4 regions of the Bradyrhizobium sp. LeoB3 genome follow, and region 3 is predicted to be linked to each of the others. Evidence: predicted binding sites of a transcription regulator. Region 3 holds the regulator's gene; each other region holds the start of a gene.
What was found. The regulator LexA, encoded in region 3, represses DNA repair genes until DNA is damaged. The targets are predictions, from matches to a motif close to TGTTCNNNNTGTGTTCNG.

Region 1: the regulator LexA is predicted to act here: its motif matches at 3,226-3,243, upstream of ACZXDY_RS21345 (ImuA family protein).
Region 2: the regulator LexA is predicted to act here: its motif matches at 2,815-2,832, upstream of ACZXDY_RS42740 (nucleoid-associated protein).
Region 4: the regulator LexA is predicted to act here: its motif matches at 2,307-2,324, upstream of ACZXDY_RS18625 (YifB family Mg chelatase-like AAA ATPase).

Annotation. Positions count from the first base shown of each region.
Region 1 is NZ_JBVBEF010000032.1:71,269-76,166, reverse strand. Features, by position in the region: gene ACZXDY_RS21355 (error-prone DNA polymerase) at 1-622, opposite strand, end outside; gene ACZXDY_RS21350 (Y-family DNA polymerase) at 619-2,121, opposite strand; gene ACZXDY_RS21345 (ImuA family protein) at 2,363-3,157, opposite strand; gene ACZXDY_RS21340 (UdgX family uracil-DNA binding protein) at 3,443-4,798, shown strand.
Region 2 is NZ_JBVBEF010000159.1:536-5,433, reverse strand. Features, by position in the region: gene ACZXDY_RS42760 (hypothetical protein) at 1-237, opposite strand, end outside; gene ACZXDY_RS42755 (hypothetical protein) at 318-716, opposite strand; partial or broken gene ACZXDY_RS42750 (hypothetical protein) at 898-1,074, opposite strand; gene ligD (non-homologous end-joining DNA ligase) at 1,439-2,347, opposite strand; gene ACZXDY_RS42740 (nucleoid-associated protein) at 2,936-4,018, shown strand; gene ACZXDY_RS42735 (GTP pyrophosphokinase) at 4,015-4,898, shown strand, end outside.
Region 3 is NZ_JBVBEF010000003.1:25,665-30,562, reverse strand. Features, by position in the region: gene ACZXDY_RS04205 (ComEC/Rec2 family competence protein) at 1-1,301, shown strand, start outside; gene ACZXDY_RS04200 (hypothetical protein) at 1,311-1,532, opposite strand; gene ACZXDY_RS04195 (hypothetical protein) at 1,672-2,097, opposite strand; gene lexA (transcriptional repressor LexA) at 2,391-3,092, opposite strand; gene ACZXDY_RS04185 (molybdopterin molybdotransferase MoeA) at 3,294-4,505, opposite strand; gene ACZXDY_RS04180 (HAD-IA family hydrolase) at 4,515-4,898, opposite strand, start outside.
Region 4 is NZ_JBVBEF010000026.1:17,688-22,585, reverse strand. Features, by position in the region: gene ACZXDY_RS18630 (hypothetical protein) at 143-610, opposite strand; gene ACZXDY_RS18625 (YifB family Mg chelatase-like AAA ATPase) at 720-2,258, opposite strand; gene ACZXDY_RS18620 (MBL fold metallo-hydrolase) at 2,372-3,343, opposite strand; gene gshB (glutathione synthase) at 3,503-4,450, opposite strand; gene ACZXDY_RS18610 (YraN family protein) at 4,479-4,892, opposite strand; gene rsmI (16S rRNA (cytidine(1402)-2'-O)-methyltransferase) at 4,879-4,898, opposite strand, start outside.

The DNA.
Region 1 (4,898 bases), on a different contig from region 3:
GGCGGCGCGCGGGATGGTGATAGAGCACTTCGTTGGTTGCGAGCAGCGGCACGTCTGCTGTCGTCGCAAGGTGATGCAATCGTGCCAGGCGCCGCTTGTCGTCGCCACGATAGAGAAGGCTTGCGGCGAGCCATACGCCATCGGCACGGCTTGCTTTCAGGCGTTCGAGCAGATCGAGCGACTCTGTCGTCTCGAAACGATGCGGCAAGGACAGCACCAGGAGCTGGTCTTCGGCGAATTCCAGGAGATCGCTCAGCTTCAGATGGCACTCACCCTTTTCGATCCTCTTGATGTCATCGCCGCGCTTGCCGCGGGTGAGGAGCTGACACAGCCGGCCGTAAGCCGCGCGGTCGCGCGGATAGACCAGGATGTCAGGCGTGCCGTCCATGAAGACGATGCGCGAACCGATCAGGAGCTTTGGCGGATGTGTCACTTTCGAATTTTCGAGCTCCTTGTAGGCGCGCACCACACCGGCGAGCGTGTTGTGGTCGGCAAGCCCGATCACGGGAATGCGGAGAATGCTCGCCTGATGCACATAGGCGCGCGGATCCGATCCGCCGCGCAGGAAGGAGAAATTGCTTGCGATGCCGATCTCGGCATAGTCGGGCGCCGGTTCCATCATGCGAAAAGCCCATGCACGAACCAGTTGGCGGGAATGGGCTTGCCGTCTTCGTCGATCAGTTCGCTGTCGTAAAGGCCGTCGCGAAAGATCCAGAAGCGCAGGCCCTGCTCGTCCTCGACGCGGAAATAGTCGCGCGTCAGCACTTTTCCGTCCCGTTGCCACCATTCCATGGCGATGCGCTCGGGACCCTCGACCCGCACCACCTGATGCGTGGCGCGCCGCCAGGTGAAGCGATGCGGCGGTCCGTCCGGCACGGTGGCGAACGGCACCTTGATCGGCTCCGGCCTTTCGAACAGGCGCAGCGGACGCAATGGCGGTTCGCCCTCGGCGCGCGCGGGCCAGGCGGCTTGCGAGGCCGCGGCCAGATGATGCTGCGCAGGGGCGGCAAGCGCCGCGCGCTCGGGGATATGGGTGTCCTCCGGCAGGTACACGACCACGCGCTTGCCGCCGATGCGGGCGGCGATGCGGTCGATCAGCGCGGCAAGCTCGTCATTGTCATGGACATGGGCATCGAGATCGCGCTGCTGCTGCACCACGATCTCGGTACGACCAGCCGACAGGCGGATCAGGTCGAAGCCGAAGCCGGGATCGAGGGGATCGTTGAGTGCCTCTAACCGTTCGCGGAACAGGCGGTCGATCACCTCGGGCTTCGTCACCGCACGCCCGGTCTCGACGGCGAGCGTGCGCACCGCACCGTCGGTGCGGAAGAAGCCTGCTTCCAGCTTCCGCGCGCCCTTGCCCTGCTTGTCCATCGCCTGGACCAGCATCTTGGCGAGGTTCTGCAGCGTCAGCGCGATCATGGGTTCGGTCGTGACCGGCTCGGGAAACCGCTTTTCGACGATGTAGTCAGGCAATGGCTTGCGCGGGCTGATCGGCGCATCGCCCTGCCCCAGCGCATGCGCGAGCCGCGTGGTGAAGGCAGCACCGAAACGCGCCGCGATTTCATGGCGCGCGCGGGCAGCAACATCGCCGATCGTCTTCAAGCCGGCGCGGCGCAGGCCTTTGGTGATCGTCTCATCGGCGCCCAATGCCGAGATCGGCAGAGGGCTGACAGCTTCGACCTCCGCACCATCCTCGATGATCCTGCCTGACGAATGCCGCGTCAGCGTACGGGCGCAAACCGAGGTGGCTGCGATCGCGCCGCTGACGGCAAAGCCGCGCCGACTGAGAGCGCCGCAGATGATCTGCAGCATCGCGTGTTCGCCGCCGAACAGATGGGCGCAGCCGGTGATATCGAGGAAGAGACCGTAGGGCGGATCGAGCGCCACCAGAGGTGTGAAGCGGTCGCACCAGTCGGCGATGTCATTGAGCGTTTTGGCATCCGCGACCTCGTCGGCATCATAGACCGTCAGTTCCGGGCAGATCGCGCGGGCATTGGCGAGTGGCAGGCCAGTCGACAGCCCGCTTCGCGCGGCGATGTCGTCGAGAGAGTGGATGACGAGCGCGTTGTGCTCCTTGATGACGACAACGCTGGGGATTTCTTTCTTCACCTCTCCCATGGGGAGAGGTCGGATCGCATCGTTAGATGCGATCCGGGTGAGGGGTGCGGTCTCTCGCGGGACCTGAGCCCCCTCACCCGACTTGCACATAGCCATGTGCAAGTCGACCTCTCCCCGTTGGGGAGAGGTGGGAACTCGCGGCGATGCCGGTTCGATCAAGGAGACCGCGTGACTCGCGGAGGCACCCCCACCCCAGCCCTCCCCCGCTTGCGGGAGAGGGGGTGCGGCGTCCGTGTGGCGATCAGCTGGCGAGGCGCTGCTTCGCGCCAGTTGCCGCTTGATCCGATCGATGGGCAGGCGCGGCAGCCACAGGCTGAGGATACGCCGACGGTTCACTGAAAAGGCACTCATCACATTTCCATTCCATGATCCATCGCCCGACCGGGCCATGACGGTTGCGAACGAGCTGCGCATCGAACAGAGGCGCGCCCCACGCGCTCCAACTGGCGCCCGGCGGCGAATGCGCCGCGCGCACGATCCATCTGGTTTCCGCGGTGGACGGAAGCGGCGTTGCCGCCAGGCGCAGCAGCAGCGCGGGGACGCCTGATGATTGCGCTGATAGCGTCAGCTTGCGGCTCGCGACCAGATCGAGCTGCTTGGACTCGCCCCAGACTTCCATGATGACGGCGCCTAACGCGTCGCAGGCGAGCGCATCGGCCGTGGTGCGCAAGGCATTGTCGATGTCGGCGGCGCGCACGGTGACGAGGAGACGCGGATCGAGGCCAAGCTCGGACAGACCGTTCATCGACAGCGCGCCGGATTCGGTTTCGGAAAAATCTTGCCGCACCCAGACCAGCGGCTTTCGCGCGGCAAGACGGCCGGCAAGACCTGCGATGAAACCGGTGGCGGAAGCGCCCTGGTGCCCCTCGGCAAACACCTCGTGCACCGCGGCTTTCGCGAGGCCGCCCTTGAGCATCGCATCAGCGCCGGCATGACCGAGCGCGATCCGCGGCAGCGGATGCGCTTCATTGGATGTCTCAATGCGCTCGATGCGCCCACGCAGGGACGCAAGCGTGCTCAGGCGTGCGCTCGTCATGCGCCGCTCCTTAAGGAAGATATCGGGGCCGCTGCTGGCTTCCGGGAGAAACTAGAAGCTGGCCCAATTGTTCATGGTATGTTCTAATATAAAGCCAACTGCGCGGGAGGAGTCAATCGGATTGGTAACGGGATAAATTCATGAATGAAATCAACTGGATTCATGAGAGCCGTCATGGCCGGGCTTGTCCCGGCCACCCACGTTCTTTCCTTGGTGAGGAAGGCGTGGATGCCCGGGTCAAGCCCGGGCATGACGAGAGGAGAGACAGGAGGGAGAGTAAGTGCCATGCACCACATCATCCTGGGCAGCGAGACTGATTTCGACGGCTGGCGAAAGGCAGCACGGACGCTGGTGCTGAACGAGGTGCCGCCTGACGATGTGACGTGGACGGTGCGCAACAACGAAGTCGAACCGTTCGATGCGCCGGACCGCGAAGCGCCGCTCGAGCCGCCGCATGGCACGTTCAGCGTGCCGGCCAAATTCGTCGAGCTGGCGAAAACCGCGATCCTGCATCGCGATGCCGAGCGCTTTGCCCTGCTCTATCGCCTGTTGTGGCGCCTGCGCCGCGACCATGACCTGCTCGACGTCGCCGACGACCCTGATGTCGCGCGCATCCATGCGATGGCGAAGGCCGTGCATCACGAGGCACAGCGGATGCGGACATCGATCCGCTTCCGCGAGATCGGGCGCGAGCACAAATCGCATTTCGTCGCCTGGTTCGAGCCGCAGCATCATGTCGTGGAACTGGCGGCGCCATTCTTCGCGAGCCGCTTCGCCGACATGCCCTGGTCGATCCTCACACCAGATGTCTGCGCGCATTGGGATGGACATGCGGTGTCGATCACCCCTGGTATCGGCGAGGCCGGGATGCCTGCAGGCAATCGGCTGGAGGAAATCTGGCAGCGTCATTACGCTACGATCTTCAACCCGGCCCGGCTGGCAGCGAAGCAATCGAGGAACCTGCCGGAGGCTTCGACGATTAAGCCCACAAGCGAAATCGCCACGCCACCGGAACCCGCCATGATCCGCCACGCCGACCGACTGAGTGCGCTGCGGAAGGAAGCCGCCGATTGCCGCGCCTGCCATCTCTATGAGCATGCGACCCAGACCGTGTTCGGCGAAGGCCCGCAAAGCGCGCAGGTGATGCTGGTCGGCGAGCAGCCGGGCGACAAGGAAGATCTCGCCGGAAAACCGTTCGTCGGTCCCGCCGGCCTGATGCTCGACCGCGCGCTTGACGAAGCCGGTATCGACCGCAAAAAGGTCTACGTCACCAATGCGGTGAAACATTTCAAATTTGTGCCGCGCGGCAAGATCCGCCTGCACCAGAAGCCGAATACGCCGGAGATCAAGGCCTGCCGCCAATGGTATGAGCGGGAACTCGCATCGATCAAACCGGACCTGGTAGTGGCGATGGGCGCGACCGCTGCGCAATGCGTGTTCAACAAGCTCACGCCGATCAACAAGAACCGCGGCCGCCTGATCGATCTTGACGACGACGTCAAGGCGCTGGTGACGGTGCATCCCTCCTATCTGCTGCGGCTGCCCGATGAGGATGCGAAAGCGCGGGAATATCAACGCTTTGTCGAGGATCTGAAGATCGCCGCGGAACTGTTGAGGAAACGCGCGCGGGCTGCGGCATAAGCATGGCCCCATGCATAGCACTGCAAATATCAAGCCGTTGATAAGACTGATATCTATTTACAACCTTACATTGATGGACAATACTCCCCTATTACAGGGG
Region 2 (4,898 bases), on a different contig from region 3:
ACGTTTCGGCGTGACATTCTCATTGTGCTCGCGCCAGGGCGCGGGCGCCGACGGCCGTAGACTGGTGTAGGGTGCGGTGGTCGAGCGGTATCTGACAGCAGCTACGCGTGCTGTGGGATCGGCGGGATCGGCGGCCGCGAGCTGCGTGGTCGCGGGCACGCAGCCGGCGACCGCGCTCGCGAGCGCAGCGGCTATGGCGCCGATAGCGTAAAACTTCGCCGAAAACTGCGAAGACATGGATGCATCTCCTGAACTGCCGATGGAGTACAGGCAGGCGCACGCGGGCCGCGCGCGTCGTGCCGCCTCGTCACGTCAGGTCAGGCGATGGGAGGTCTGTAGAGCAGGGTGGGCGCCTCGCCGGGAAGGCGCTGGTAATTTGCGGATAAGCAGAGTGAAACCGGCTGCACCGGAGTTGCCATTGCCGGCAGATCGGCTGGAATGGCGGAAAGGCAGAGCATCGCGCAGCAGGGTCCGGGTCCGCCCTTAGTATGGTGGCCTTCGTGCCCTGCTTCAGCATTTGCGATTGCGGTCTGATGCCCGTGATGCGCCCCGTCGTGGTGATGGACAGTGCCCTCGTGCTCGTGCTTTGCCGTAACCGCCTCGTCGTGGGCGTGCGCGACGGTCGGGGCTTCGTCGAAACACGGAGCCGGTCCGGAGCCAACCGCGAGCGCTGCGCTCGGCGCGAGCACGCAAAACAGATAAAGCAGCGCGACCAAGCGCCCCGCCCATTTCCGTTTCGCTCTGTTCAGTTTCGAGAACAATTTTCCTCGCGCTCCGACTCGATGAGAGTATCGGGAAAGCCAAGTTCCGCCAAGTATCTGGGGCCTCTAATTACCAGAATCTGGCTTCTTGCAGCCTGAATGCGTTGCTTCCTCGACGAGCTCCGATGTTACGGCCTCAATCAGCCGATCGCCTGGTTGCCGATGAAGCGCATGAAGGGTTTTCGGCCAGCCGCGCCGAAGAGTACGACCGTATAGGGCTGGGGCTCTCCACCCGGCGATCCGATCGGCATTCCGGGCACAGCAATACTTTGGCATTCGGAAGCTCGGAGAGGAGGCGCCGCAGGGCGGTGGCGGGAACATGGCCCTCGACGAGGTAAGCACCGGCCTGCGCGGTATGAGGTGAGGGGGGTCATCAGCATTAAGATATGCCCGTCCGCCGGCATCTTTGCCTAGCAAAGGCGCAGCGCGAGGGCATTTCGCTAAAGCCGATCAGCCGCTCGCCTTACAATCGTCGGAAGAACGCTGCGCGACGCTAATGCTTCACGGGCCGGGTCTCATCGAGGACCCCGCTCACGTCCGGCTCGTCAATCCCATCATCGTCAGGCCGGTTGCATAGGCACGGCATCCCCGCGCTGCACTGACAGCCCAGCTCTTCACTCGAGGCGAGGTTCGGATGGTTCTCGCAGACCCAACCGATGCCGAAGCAGATCGGACACTTAGGATTTGTCACGCGTAAGCCCTTTGAAGGAGCTTGCGCGCAGCAAGCCCTCCGACGTGATGTCTCGGTACTCAATGTCGGCAACGAACTTCGGTTCTACCCACGTGGCCTTCGGCTTCCTGACAGGCTTGGTGAGCTTTGATTTCGGGCTAACGACGGTATCGAGCTGTTTCCTGATTTTACTGGAAACTGTACGGGACCATCCCGTCCCGACCTTTCCCATGTATCGCAGCTCTTCGCCCTCCTGCTTGCCCAGGTACAGGGCCGCTATCCCGCTGGGGTCCTTGATGAAGCCGATGACCGGAAATTGCCCGCGGTGGACGGTCTTGATTTTCAGCCAGCCTTCATTGCGATCTGACCGGTACGGCGCGTTGGCATGTTTGGAGATAATGCCCTCATAGTGCAGCTTAGCCGCATGCTCGAAGAGCTGCTGGCCGTTACCCTGGACGTGCTCGCTGTAGAGCACTGGCGGTTCGAGCTGGTTGGTGTTGAACAGGCCCTGCAGCATGGCCTTTCGTTCAATCTGCGACGTCTTGCGAAGGTCTTTGCCGTCGAGCCATAGGAGATCGAAGGCGTAGTACAGCAAACGGTCCTGGTCGCCTCTGGCGAGGTCAGCGTGCAATTCGGAGAAGTTGGTGCGGCCTTCATGGATGACCACTACCTCCCCATCGATGATCGCTTGACCGGGGATATCGAAGGCGCTTGCGATGACCGAGAAGCGTTTGGTCCAGTCGAGGCCAGTGCGAGTGTAGGCCTTCGCTTTTCGTTTATCCCGATGAAGCTGGATTCGGTAGCCGTCGTATTTAATTTCATGGAGCCACTGGTCGCCTGGAGGAGCCTTCGAGCGAAGGGTCGCGAGTTGGGGCTTAATGAAACCCGGCATTTCCGGAAAATTGGTACGCTTCACAACGCAACTCACAAAAAAGGCGCCGTCAATATGGCGGGTAGTTTAACCATCTTTCTCCCACGAGTCCCGAACGGTCAGGGCACATCCCAGTTTCTTGTAGCGCCCGTGCTGTGCGAAAAGACAGGCCCCTCGGGCTTCTATGACGGTCGGAATGGCCGCAAGTAGCTACAGAATCGGCTCCGCCCAAGGGGTAGGAATGGGGCAGACAACGAGGCGTTAGACGCTTGTCCATGCCGTTAAAGGTGAGCGGCCGAGACAACCGCCGGCCTCGGGTTCCTGACGACTCCTTAGTTCCTAAGGCCCACAGTTGCCACCATATTACCTTTTCCGTTGCTTCGAGGCCCTGAAGTGCCGAAGTGAGGAGGTCGGCTTTATGTCTGGCATTGCTGTTCCGGTTGAATGAGCATCAGCCTAGTCAGACTTCGATCCTGCTCGGCCTGTAGAGTTAACTTGACGGGTCATCCGACAGTTCTTATTTTGTTCTTAGGCATTCGGCGTACACGCCGAGATAGTGCGACGCGGCAATTTCTTCTTTTGCAACTCTGTCGGAACCTCTTAGATGGCGGAAGGGCTAAGGGGAAATCCGAGATGCTTCTTGAAAATATGTCCGTTCGGCGGATGATTTTGCACGAGGTCTTTCAGCGTAAGGACGACAAGTTACCAATTCCTCCTCGCTACGGCGGCCAACTTCTGCAATTGCCTGTCGACGCGATTGACGACTTCAAGTCGCGTGTGATCGACGCCCTTGGAAACAACTCCAAGAGCATGGAAATGACCATCATGGATGGATCGGCCGGTAATGTGCCTGACATCGCCGCGAAGCTAATCAAAGCTAGTGATGCGCAATTCGTCCAGCAATCGCAGGCAATTGCTGATCAACTCACAGCGAAGCAAATTGCTCGCAAGCTACCGGGCGGCATTGTTGTCGTTTTCTCTGGAACGGTCGGTAGCCCAGCCCGTCCTTTCCTCGGCATCATCAAGGCAGAAACTCAGTCAGGATTTCTGCGAGAGGTAAAGCGGGGTGCGCTCGACGCATCGTACCTCAAGGATCTGTTCCTTACTCCCGCAGCTAAACTCTACAAGATCGGCATATTCGTTCACGCCGACCATGCTGCTGATCCTAAGAGCTTTCCGTCTGGATGGAGGGCCTTCGTTTTCGACAGTCACATGAGTAGCGCAAACCGGGACGGCGCCGCACAGTACTTCTACGAAGCATTTCTCTGCTGCGTGATCCCTCAAAACAGCGCTTTCTTAACGAAAGTATTCTTCGATCATACGAAAACGTTCATCAAGGACTTGGACCTTCCGCAGGAAAAGCGAGCCGATTTGATGACAGGCCTCTACACCTATCTGAAGATCGACAATACGCCCACGGTGAGTGTGAACTCGTTTGCGAAGAAATTCCTCACGGCCGACACCGCCGACGCGTTCGAAGCGTTTATGAAGCAGAAGAAGTTTCCGACAAGCGCCATTCAGAAAGACATCTCAGATCTGCAGAGCCAACTTCGGTTGCGCAAGATGGTTTTTTCGAACAGCATCAAATTTACGGCTCCGCCCGAGGCGTTTAACGACATGGTGACGGTCGAAACCATCGACGGCGAAGCGAAGGATGGCGCGCCACAACAATGGACGCGGATTACGGTCCGTGATCACATCCGCGATCAATCATGAATGAGGAGGAGTTTCTAGCTCGTTGGACAAGCGAACGCCCCATGTACGAGAAATGGGGCGAGCGCGTGGCTACGTGCATAGTGGACGACCTCGCGCCCCTGATCGCTCCTATTTCGACCGAACTCTTTGTAAGGTTGCCGATCAAGCCGCGCCTAAAGACTGGCGGATCGTTTATCACGAAGGCCTTTTACAACACGAAGCGCAAAACTCCGTATGTAAACCCATACGAGGAGATAACGGACAAGGTCGGCGTCAGGCTTGTTGTTCTGCTTCCTACCCAGATTTCGAAGGTACAAGCTTCAGTCGAACAGTGCAAACTGTGGGATTTTTCTAAAGACAGGGATTACGAGGAGGAGATCGCTGAGAAGCCCTATGTGTTCGACTATCAGTCGATCCACTACATTGTTCGAGCTCGAACTGATCTTGATCTGGACGGCACCATTGTTCCGAAAGGTACTCCTTGCGAAGTGCAAATACGAACTCTGCTCCAGCACGCGCACAGCGAATTGACGCACGACACCATCTATAAGCCCAGTGTCGAGAAAACGCCGGAAATGGAACGAGCTGTATCCAAGGCAATGGCGTTGATCGAAGCTACCGGCGACTATTTCGAGGACGTCGCGAGACTGATCGATCGGCTTGTAACACCGAGTAGGAGGTTGAGCGAAGAACTGACTTATCTATATCGAGAGCGGATAGGCAAATCGGCCGAACCTACAAAGGCCGAAAGTCTGCTGCTCGATGCCTATGGTTCAGACGATCCGACACAGCTAGACAAGCTACGTGGGTTCTTGGACTCAAAGAGCTATGTTCCCGAGCGCATCGGCGATCGAGCAAGAACAAAAATACTCTTCAGACAGCCAAGCATCTTGCTCGTTTA
Region 3 (4,898 bases):
TCACTGTGGGCTTTCCGATCAAGAAATGGTCCGCCGCGGCGGCGCTGGTCGCTGCCGCCTTCTATCTGCTGCTGTCGGGAGCGGAGGTCGCGACCCAGAGATCGTTCTTCATGACGGCAGTGGTGCTGATCGCCGTCATGGTCGACCGCCGCGCGGTGACGTTCCGGACGCTCGCCGTCGCGGCCATGATCGTGCTCGCGATCGCACCGGAAGCACTGGTTCATCCGAGCTTTCAAATGTCGTTTGCGGCCACCCTCGGGCTGGTGGCGCTGGTGCAGATTGGCATGCCGCATCTGTTTGCCGCGCCCGATCATTCCGCGACCGCGCGGATCGCGCTGTGGGGCGGGCGCGAGATTGCGATGCTGCTGCTGGCCTCGCTGGTAGCGGGGCCGGCGACCACGCCCTATGCCGCCTTTCACTTCCATCGAGTGGCGCCCTTCGGCGTGCTTGCCAATCTGGCGGCGATGCCGGTGGTGTCGGCGCTGGTGATGCCGGCCGGGCTCCTCGGCTTGCTGGCGATGCCGTTCGGTTTCGACGGCGTGTTCTGGGCGATCATGGGCAGCGGCATCGACTGGATGATCGTGGTTGCGCAATGGGTCGCCGCGCTGCCGGGCGCAGTCGGCCACGTCAGTGCGTTCGGGATCGGCCCGCTGATCGCCGCGAGCCTGGGCGTCATCCTGCTCGGGCTGTTGCGCACGCCGCTGCGCTTCGTCGGCGCGGCGGTGCTTCTCATTGCGGTGGTCTGGGCGGTGAGGGCGCCGCAACCCGACATCCTGATTTCCGGCAACGGCCGCAATGTCGCCGTTCGCGGCGGTGACGGGCGGTTGCACCTGATGCGGACCGCGAAGGACGCGTTTCTCGCCAAGGAGTGGCTTGCCGCGGATGCCGATGCCCGCACTGCAAGCGACCCGTCGCTCACGGAGGGCGTCTCATGCGATGAGGGCGGCTGCGTGACCCCGGCCGCGGGCGGCGCGTTCATCGCGCTCACGCAGCGATCCGAGGCGCTCGCGGACGATTGCGAACGGGCGGTGCTGATCGTGACCGCACGGCCGGTGCCACAAGGCGGTGCGGCGGCGGTCATCGATGCCGAGCGCCTGCGGCGGCAGGGCGGGCTGGCGCTGCGGCGGAACCGGAACGGCTTCGTCATCGATGCGGTCAAGCCCGCCGGCCTCGACCGGCCGTGGTCGCCTGCGGTGTCAGGCGAAGGCGAACCCGAGACCACGATCCGGATCCAAGGGGCACCCGCGCCGCGCGCCATCGATGCGACCCCGTCCGAGTCCGACCTGCAGCCGGAAGACTGAGCGCTCCCGTCAATCTCCACCGGCGTTGGCCGGCAGCTCGAAGGCGCCGAGCCGAAATTCGTCCGGACCGCCCGAATGCGACGGCACTTGCACGAGCGTGAAGCTCGCATCCGGAAATCGCTCCCAGATCGCGAGATCTTCCGCTGCGACGGTGAGCCAGCCGAACCTGAACATGTATCGGCCGGGCTGGGCCACCCGTCCGGCTTTTTGCCATGTGATCTTGGTGACCACCGATCATGCCCCTTGCGAATAGTTCAACAAAAAACCGCATGCGCCCCCGGATGGCCTCCGGGGCCGCTCGAATACTTTGCTTTTCACCCGCGGCAACGTCCCGCCGGCCGAGACCGGCGGCGCACGCTGCCCGAAGCTCTCAGCCGATGAACAGCGGGTTCGGCGCGGGGCGCTGCTCGACCGCCTTCGGTGCCGGCTCTGCAACATGATGCGTCACTGGCAATTGCAGCACGGTGGCCCGCTGCCCTTCGCAGAGCTGGGTCACCAGCACATGGCTGCCATCGGGGAATTCGATCGCGTCGTGATGACGATCCCGAATATGCGCATCGATCTGGTTGAACTTGCCGACACGGAAGCCGGTCGTCTTGGTCCAGATCCAGCGATTGTCGTAGCGGACGTTATCGGCGAACGCGAGTTCGGTCCCGGGAAGCATGCAGACTGCGACCGTCGGATCGCTTTCCGAAGCGAAGCCGCGGGTCGAGGTACCGCGGAAGGTGGTGGTGATAAGCGTCTCTCCGACTTGGGCGGGACGCGTCGCCACGGCGTGCAGGCTATAGTCACACATCGGATTGCTCCTCATTCGAGATAGCCGACCCGTGCCTGGGAAGAGGCGCAGGCCTCTATCAGAGTGGACGATAACTTATAAGCCTCTGCTCCGTTCTTGGCATTTGTACGGCCCGCGCCCTCTAGCCGTTCACAAACACGATAGGAGGCGCTGCCGGACATCTCCTTGCACCGAGAGTGCCCCGGCGAACTTACCGGGGCTCTTATTCTAATCACTCTAAATCGTTCTTGTCAGTGTCCTTGAGGGCAGAGCACCCACCAAAGTACCAGACGAGCTGCTGCGTCCTCGTCGGCTCAGTACTTGCGATAAAGCCCGATCAGCTTGCCCTGGATCCGCACCCGGTTCGGCGGCAGGATGCGGACTTCGTAGGCCGCATTGGCAGGCTCAAGCGCGATTGACGCGCCGCGGCGACGGAAGCGCTTCAGCGTCGCTTCCTCCTCATCGATCAGCGCCACCACGATGTCGCCGGTGTTGGCGGTGTCGTTACGCTGGATCAGCGCCATGTCGCCGTCGAGGATGCCGGCCTCGACCATGGAATCGCCGCGCACCTCGAGCGCATAGTGCTCGCCGGAGCCGAGCATGTCGGGCGGCACGCTGATGGTGTGGCTGCGGGTCTGCAGCGCCTCGATCGGCGTACCCGCCGCGATCCGGCCCATCACGGGAACGGCGACGGGACGGTTGCCATCATCCTCGGCCACGGCCGCGCTGGTCGTGCGCTTGCCGAGCGTGCCCTCGATGACGCTTGGCGTGAAGCCGCGGCGACCGTTGCCGGCGGCGGAGAGCTCGGGCAGTTTGATCACCTCGATCGCGCGGGCGCGGTTCGGCAGGCGGCGGATGAAGCCCCGTTCCTCCAGCGCCGTGATCAGGCGGTGGATGCCGGACTTCGAGCGCAGGTCGAGTGCGTCCTTCATCTCGTCGAACGAAGGAGGCACGCCGGCCTCTTTCAGCCGTTCGTTGATGAAACGCAGAAGTTCATACTGTTTGCGCGTAAGCATCGCGAGCATTCCCCCGGTTGGTAGCGTCGTTCGATCCGAGACTTGAGAAGAGCTGATCTCGGGAGTCACGCACTCCCATTCGTAGACAGCGAGTTTCGAAACAAATCATGAACGGACACTATATGTTCGATATGTGTTCCGCAACCACTTAATTTCTGGTGAACGCGACCAGAGATGCTCGGGCAGGTGTCGGTCGCGACGTCATTCGGGCAATCGGAGAATGTCGCAAGGCGCGCCTTTTGCTGCGGCTGGCGCGAATGGCGGACGGATCACAAGTGCCTGCGCCGCAGTGAGATTCCCAAGCAGCGAACTGTCCTGCTTGGTGACCGGCGTTGCGATCAGCGTGCCGTCGTCGCGCTCTTCGAGTAGCGCACGAAGATAATCTTCGCGCTGATCGTTGGCGGCGAGATCGCGGCCGAGCAGGGCGCTTTCCGTCACGTGATGAATCGCCGAGCGGCCGAGCAGGGCCCGAATCAACGGCACCAGGAACAGATAGGCGCAGACATAGGACGACACCGGATTGCCGGGCAGGCCGATCACTCGCATCGCGCCGAGCCGGCCATGCATCATCGGCTTGCCCGGCCGCATCGCGATCTTCCAGAACGCCATGGTCACGCCCTCGGCCTCGAGCGACGGTTTGACGAGGTCATGGTCGCCGACCGAAGCGCCGCCGGTGGTGATGAGGATGTCGGCGCCCGCGGCATGCGCGCGGCGGATGCCGTCAGTGGTGGCGGCAACCGTGTCGGCGGCGACCCCCAGATCGATCGCTTCAGCGCCTTCCGCACGCGCCATCGCCCGCAGCGCATAGCCGTTGGAATAGACGATCTGGCCTGGACCCGGAGAGGTGCCCGGCATCACGAGTTCGTCGCCGGTCGCGAGCACGGCGACCTTGGGTCGGCGCCGCACGGGGAGTTCCGGATAGTTCATTGACGCCGCCAGCGACAGCGCGCGGTCGGTCAGCCGGCTTCCGCGCCTCAGCAGCACGTCACCCTCGCGGAAATCGACGCCGGCGGGCCGGATATGCCGCCCGGCGACAGCGGCCTCGGTGATGGTGATGTGATCGCCATCGACCCGGGTGTCCTCCTGGATCACGACCGCATCGGCGCCGGCGGGAATGACGCCTCCGGTGAAGATCCGTGCCGCTTCCCGCGGACCAAGTTCCCGATCGAACGGCCGGCCCGCGGCGACTTCGCCGATCACCTTCAGCCGCGCGCTCAAGTCGGCGGCGTCGGCGGATCGCACCGCATAGCCATCCATCGCCGACATCGCCAGTGGCGGCTGAGTACGCTTTGCCGCGACGTCACGGGCAAGCGTGCGGTGATAGGCGGCATCGAGCGCGACCATCTCTTCCGGCAATGGTTCCGCGCCGGCGAGGACCGCGGCTAGCGCATCGGCGACCGGCATCAGGGCCACGGGCAACTCCTAAATTCCGAGCGCGACAAGCGCGTTCGTCACATCATCCGGCGATGTGACGTGAATGGCCGTGAGACCTATCGCCCGTGCGCCGCGAATGTTCTCTGCGGAATCGTCGAAGAACACGATGCGTGAGGCCGGCACGCCGATCGCCTTTATCACGTAGTCATAGGCGTCCGCGTCAGGTTTCCGTAGCCCGATCGTCGAGGAGAAGAAGATCTGGCGGAAGTGGCCGAGCACGTCCGAATAGGCTGTCGAGAAATGCTCGATATGGGGCGGATTGGTGTTCGAGAAAGCATAAAGCGGCAGACGCGTCTTGGCGCGCGCCAGGTGCTCGGCGATTCCCGGCATCTCGCCGGCGAAGATCGCGTTCCACCCTTCCAGGAACTGGGC
Region 4 (4,898 bases), on a different contig from region 3:
ATCACCTGCTTTGGAGGCTGGCAGCTTGGGCCACCCCGCATGTTGGGTCGACGATGCGTCGGCGACCTTGCAAAGTGCTTGAGACGGCGTCGCGTTCCGGCCCGCGATGCGAACAGGGTTGATAATGCGTTAACGATCGTTGCTACAGCGAAGCGGCCTGCAGTCGGCGGTGCCCACCATGCGCGCCGACGATCAGCGCCGCGGCATCTCGCACCGAGAAGCTCTTTGAATGAACGAAGATCCGGTAATCGGCCGGGCCGTCCTGCGAAAGATAGATCACGGGATCGGTTGCCGTAGGATTGGCCGAGATCGCGACCAGTTGTGGGACGCCGCTGCTCTCGCAGGCGCCGGGCTCGCTATCATCGACATCATCGATGACGGTGAAATCGGCGGCTTCCGCGCTATCGGAGATCTGGACCCGCACGGTGGCGGCAGCCGGATCGTCCGTGAAGCTGACATGGAGCTGGGCGAGCCAGGGGATCGATGCGATCTGCACGGTGGCACCGCCGGCCTCGATGCAGGGATGCGAGCCCGGCAGCAATTCACCGCGGGCAACAAGCGCGAACGCGGCCAGCGGCACGACCGAGGCCAGAATCTTCAAACGCAACATGACACCACTCACTCAAGCCGCAGCCGGCTAGAATTGCGCAGACTTATGGTTGGCGGAGTGTAAAGAGAACTGGTTACCGTCGCGTTGACGCGAAACTGCTGGACGCGCTCTACGCCGCGCGCCTGATATCGTCGGCCAGCGCGCGGTAGGACAGCGCTTCCGCGAGGTGCAATCGGCCGATCTTCTCCGTGCCATCGAGATCGGCGAGCGTGCGCGCGACGCGCAGCACGCGGTGATAGCCGCGCGCGGTGAGGCGCATGGTCTCGGCTGCATCACGCAACAGTTTTTGCCCCTGCGCGTCCGGCTGGGCGATGGTCTCAAGCAGCGATGACGGTGCCTCGGCGTTGGTGCGGACGTTGGGCATGCCGGCGGCGGCATAGCGCGCAAGCTGGATGTCGCGCGCGGCAGCAACCCGCGCCGCCACTTCCGCCGATCCTTCAGAAGGCGGCGGCAGGATCAGGTCGGCGGCGGTCACTGCCGGCACCTCGATCCGCAGATCGATGCGGTCCATCAGCGGACCGGAGATGCGCATCTGGTAATCGGCGGTGCAGCGGTCGATGGGCCCGCGCTTGCAGGCATAGCCGGGCTCATAGGCATGACCGCAGCGGCACGGATTCATTGCCGCCACCAGCATGAAGCGCGCCGGATAGGTGACGCGATGGTTGGCGCGCGAAACCGAAACCTCGCCGGTCTCCAGCGGCTGCCGCAGCGAATCGAGCACGCGCGGATCAAACTCGGGCAGTTCGTCGAGGAAGAGCACGCCCTGATGCGCGAGCGAAATCTCGCCGGGCCTGGCGCGCATGCCGCCGCCGGTGAGCGCCGCCATGCTGGCGGAATGATGCGGGCTGCGGAACGGTCGTCGCGCGGTCAAGGCGCCGTCGCGGATCTCGCCGGCCACCGACGCGATCATGGAGACTTCCAGCAGCTCGGACGGCGACAGCGGCGGCAGGATCGAGGGCAGCCGCGCCGCCAGCATCGATTTGCCGGCGCCGGGCGAGCCCATCATCAGCAGGTGATGCCCGCCGGCCGCCGCGATCTCGAGCGCCCGCTTGGCGCTTTCCTGGCCCTTGATGTCGCGGAGGTCGAGCAGCGTCTCCTTCTGCTCATGCACCTTCGGCTGCGGGCGCGACAGTACCTGCGTGCCCTTGAAGTGATTGGCGATCTGGATCAGCGAGTGTGCGGCGATGATCTGGATGTCCGGGCTCGCCCACGCCGCTTCGGAGCCGCAGGCCGCCGGGCAGATCAGCCCCTCGTCGCGCGAATTGGCGCCGATCGCCGCCGGCAATACGCCCGCAACCGCTGCGATCGAGCCGTCCAGCCCGAGTTCGCCCAGCAGGGTAAAGCCGTTGAGTGCATCCGGCGGGATGGCCCCGATCGCCGCCATCAGCCCGAGCGCGATCGGCAGGTCGTAATGGCTGCCTTCCTTGGGCAGGTCGGCGGGCGCCAGATTGACGATGATCCGCCGCGCCGGCAAAGCGAGGCCTGAGGCGATCAGTGCCGAGCGAACCCGCTCCCGCGCTTCGGAAACCGCCTTGTCCGGCAGGCCCACGATCGCAAAAGCCGGCAGTCCCGGCGCGACCTGCACCTGCACGTCGACCGCGCGAGCCTCGATCCCCTCGAAAGCGACGGTGGAAACGCGTTGAACCATGCTGCCCCCTTGCCACAATCGAGGGTAGCCGAAGGCAGCGCCAAGCGCAAGAACATTACGGGAACGCGGGCTCCGGGACCTACCGCTCGGCCGTCCCAGAGCCCCGGGCAGGCTTAAAGCGTCATCTGCATCGGTTCGGGATAATAATGGAAGCCGTCGCCGACCTTGGCGACATGGCCGTAACCGGGCCAGGCGAAGTGATAGGACATCACCGGGGTCTTGTTGGCCGCCAGCATCTCCAGCAGTCTCACCCGCGAGGCCGCTGCCTGCTTCGGGTCGGTATCGTAGGAGAACTCCATCCGCGGCCGCTCGAGCAGCAGCACCGCGTGATGCGAGAGATCGCCGAGGAAGGCGAAGGATTTGCCGGCCGAGCTCACCATGAAGATGTGGTGGCCGACGGTGTGGCCGGGCGCTGCGATCGCCTGCACGCCGGGGAGGAATTCCTGGCCGTCCTTGAAGAACACCAGGCGGTCGCGGACCGGCATGAGATTCTTGCGCGCGTGAATGACAAAGTCCTTCAGCGGGCTGCCCATCTTGCCTTCGTCGGTCCAGTAGTCGAAGTCGCTCTGGGCGATATAGACCTGCGCGTTCGGGAACAGCGGCTTGTCGTTGGCATCGACGATGCCGCCGATGTGGTCGATATGCGCATGCGAGCAGACGACGGCGTCGATGTCCTCAGGCTTGATGCCAGCCTCCGCCATGCTCTTCTGCTGGCGGCCGGTGGTCGGACCGAACGCTTTCGACGTGCCCATGCCGGTGTCGAACAGGATCAGCTTGTCGCCGGTGTTCACGATCGGCGAATTCTGCTCCAGCACGACATTGTCGGGCGACAGGAAATTGTCCGACAGCATCTTCTTCACTTCTTCCTTCGGCACGCCGGTGAAGGTGCCGGAGGGATCGCCGAGCGGGAGCGGGCCGTCGGAGACGACGGTGACTTCGGCATCGCCGAGAATGAAGCGGTGCCAGTAAGGCGTTTGCGTGCCGAGCTTCGGCGCGCGTGCCAGCGCGCTGCCGCCGAGCAGCGTGCTTGCACCAAGGCCGGCGCCGAGCGCGAGCAAGGACCTTCGCGAGACATTGATCGTCATGCTTTTCCTCCACGATTTTTGTCGAGTTATCTTTGGCAAGTCGCCGCGTTGCCGCCCGCGAACAGGTCCTGCCCCGCGACCTGAAGGCGAGCAAGGGCATGCTGCGCCTGCCGTCGCAAGCTGACAAGAGGTCTCAGAGAGGAAGGAAGACGAACGGCCTTACGATTTCGTGCGCTTTGACTCGATCACGTCCCAGATCCTGGCGGCCACGTCCGGACCGCCGAGCCGCGAGATGGCGCGGATGCCGGTCGGCGAGGTAACGTTGATCTCGGTGAGATAGCCGTCGATCACGTCGATGCCGACGAACAACAGGCCGCGCTCGCGCAAGGCCGGGCCGAGCGTCGTGCAGATCTTGCGCTCGCGGTCGGAGAGTTCGGTCGACTGCGCCGCGCCGCCGCGCACCATGTTGGAGCGCAAATCGTCCGCCGCCGGCACGCGGTTGACGGCACCGGCGAATTCGCCGTCGACCAGGATGATGCGCTTGTCGCCATGCTTGACCTCGGGAAGGAAGCGCTGGATCACCCAGGGCTCCTTGAACGTCACCGAAAACATGTCGAACAGCGAGCCGAAATTCATGTCCTGGGGCATCACGCGGAACACCGCGGCGCCGCCATGGCCGTGCAACGGTTTCATGACGACAGCGCCATGCTCGTCGCGGAAGGCGTTGATCTCGTCGAGGTCGCGCGAGATCAACGTCGGCGGCATGAGCTGCGGAAAGTTCATCACAAACAGCTTTTCCGGCGCGTCGCGGACGCTGGCAGGATTGTTGACGACCAGGGTCTTCGGGTGAAGGCGCTCGAGAAAATGCGTCGAAGTGATGTAGGCGAGATCGAACGGCGGATCCTGCCGCAGCAGGATCACGTCGAAATTGGTCAGCGGCTCGCGCTTCGGCTCGCCGAGCGTGAAGTGATCGCCGATCTCGTCGCGCACGGAAAGGACCTGCACCGGCGCCACCAGCTCGTCGCCGCGCAGCGAGAGCTTGTCCGGCGTGTAGTAGGAAATGCCGTGGCCGCGCTTCTGCGCTTCGAGCAGCAGCGCGAACGTCGAATCGCCGCGGATGTTGATGCGCTCAATGGGATCCATCTGGACGGCGACGTTCAATTTCATGGGCTTTGGGTCCGGTCTCTCGAGGAAGTCATGCGCTGGCGTCGAACGCCGCTAACAGATGGCGCGGCAGATGCTTGGGCGCAATCAGCATGGCGTCGAAACGCATGTCGAATTCCGCATGTTCGGGATGCGCCATCAGCCAGGCCTGGGCCGCAGCAATGATGCGCTGTTGCTGGCGCGGCGTGACGGCATAGGCGGCCTCATCAAAGCTGGCGCGGGCCTTGACCTCGACGAAGGCGAGCAGGTTGCGCTTGCGCACCACCAGGTCGATCTCGCCATAGGGCGTGCGGAAGCGCTTGGCGAGAATGCGATAGCCCTTGGCCATCAAATAGGCCGCGGCGCGGCTTTCCGCCGATAGCCCGGTGCGGAACGCAGCGACCCGTTCCGGCGAGGCGAGCTTTGTGTCCGCCCCCTGCGGCGAGCTGCCGTCACTCTTGGCCATCGTCGC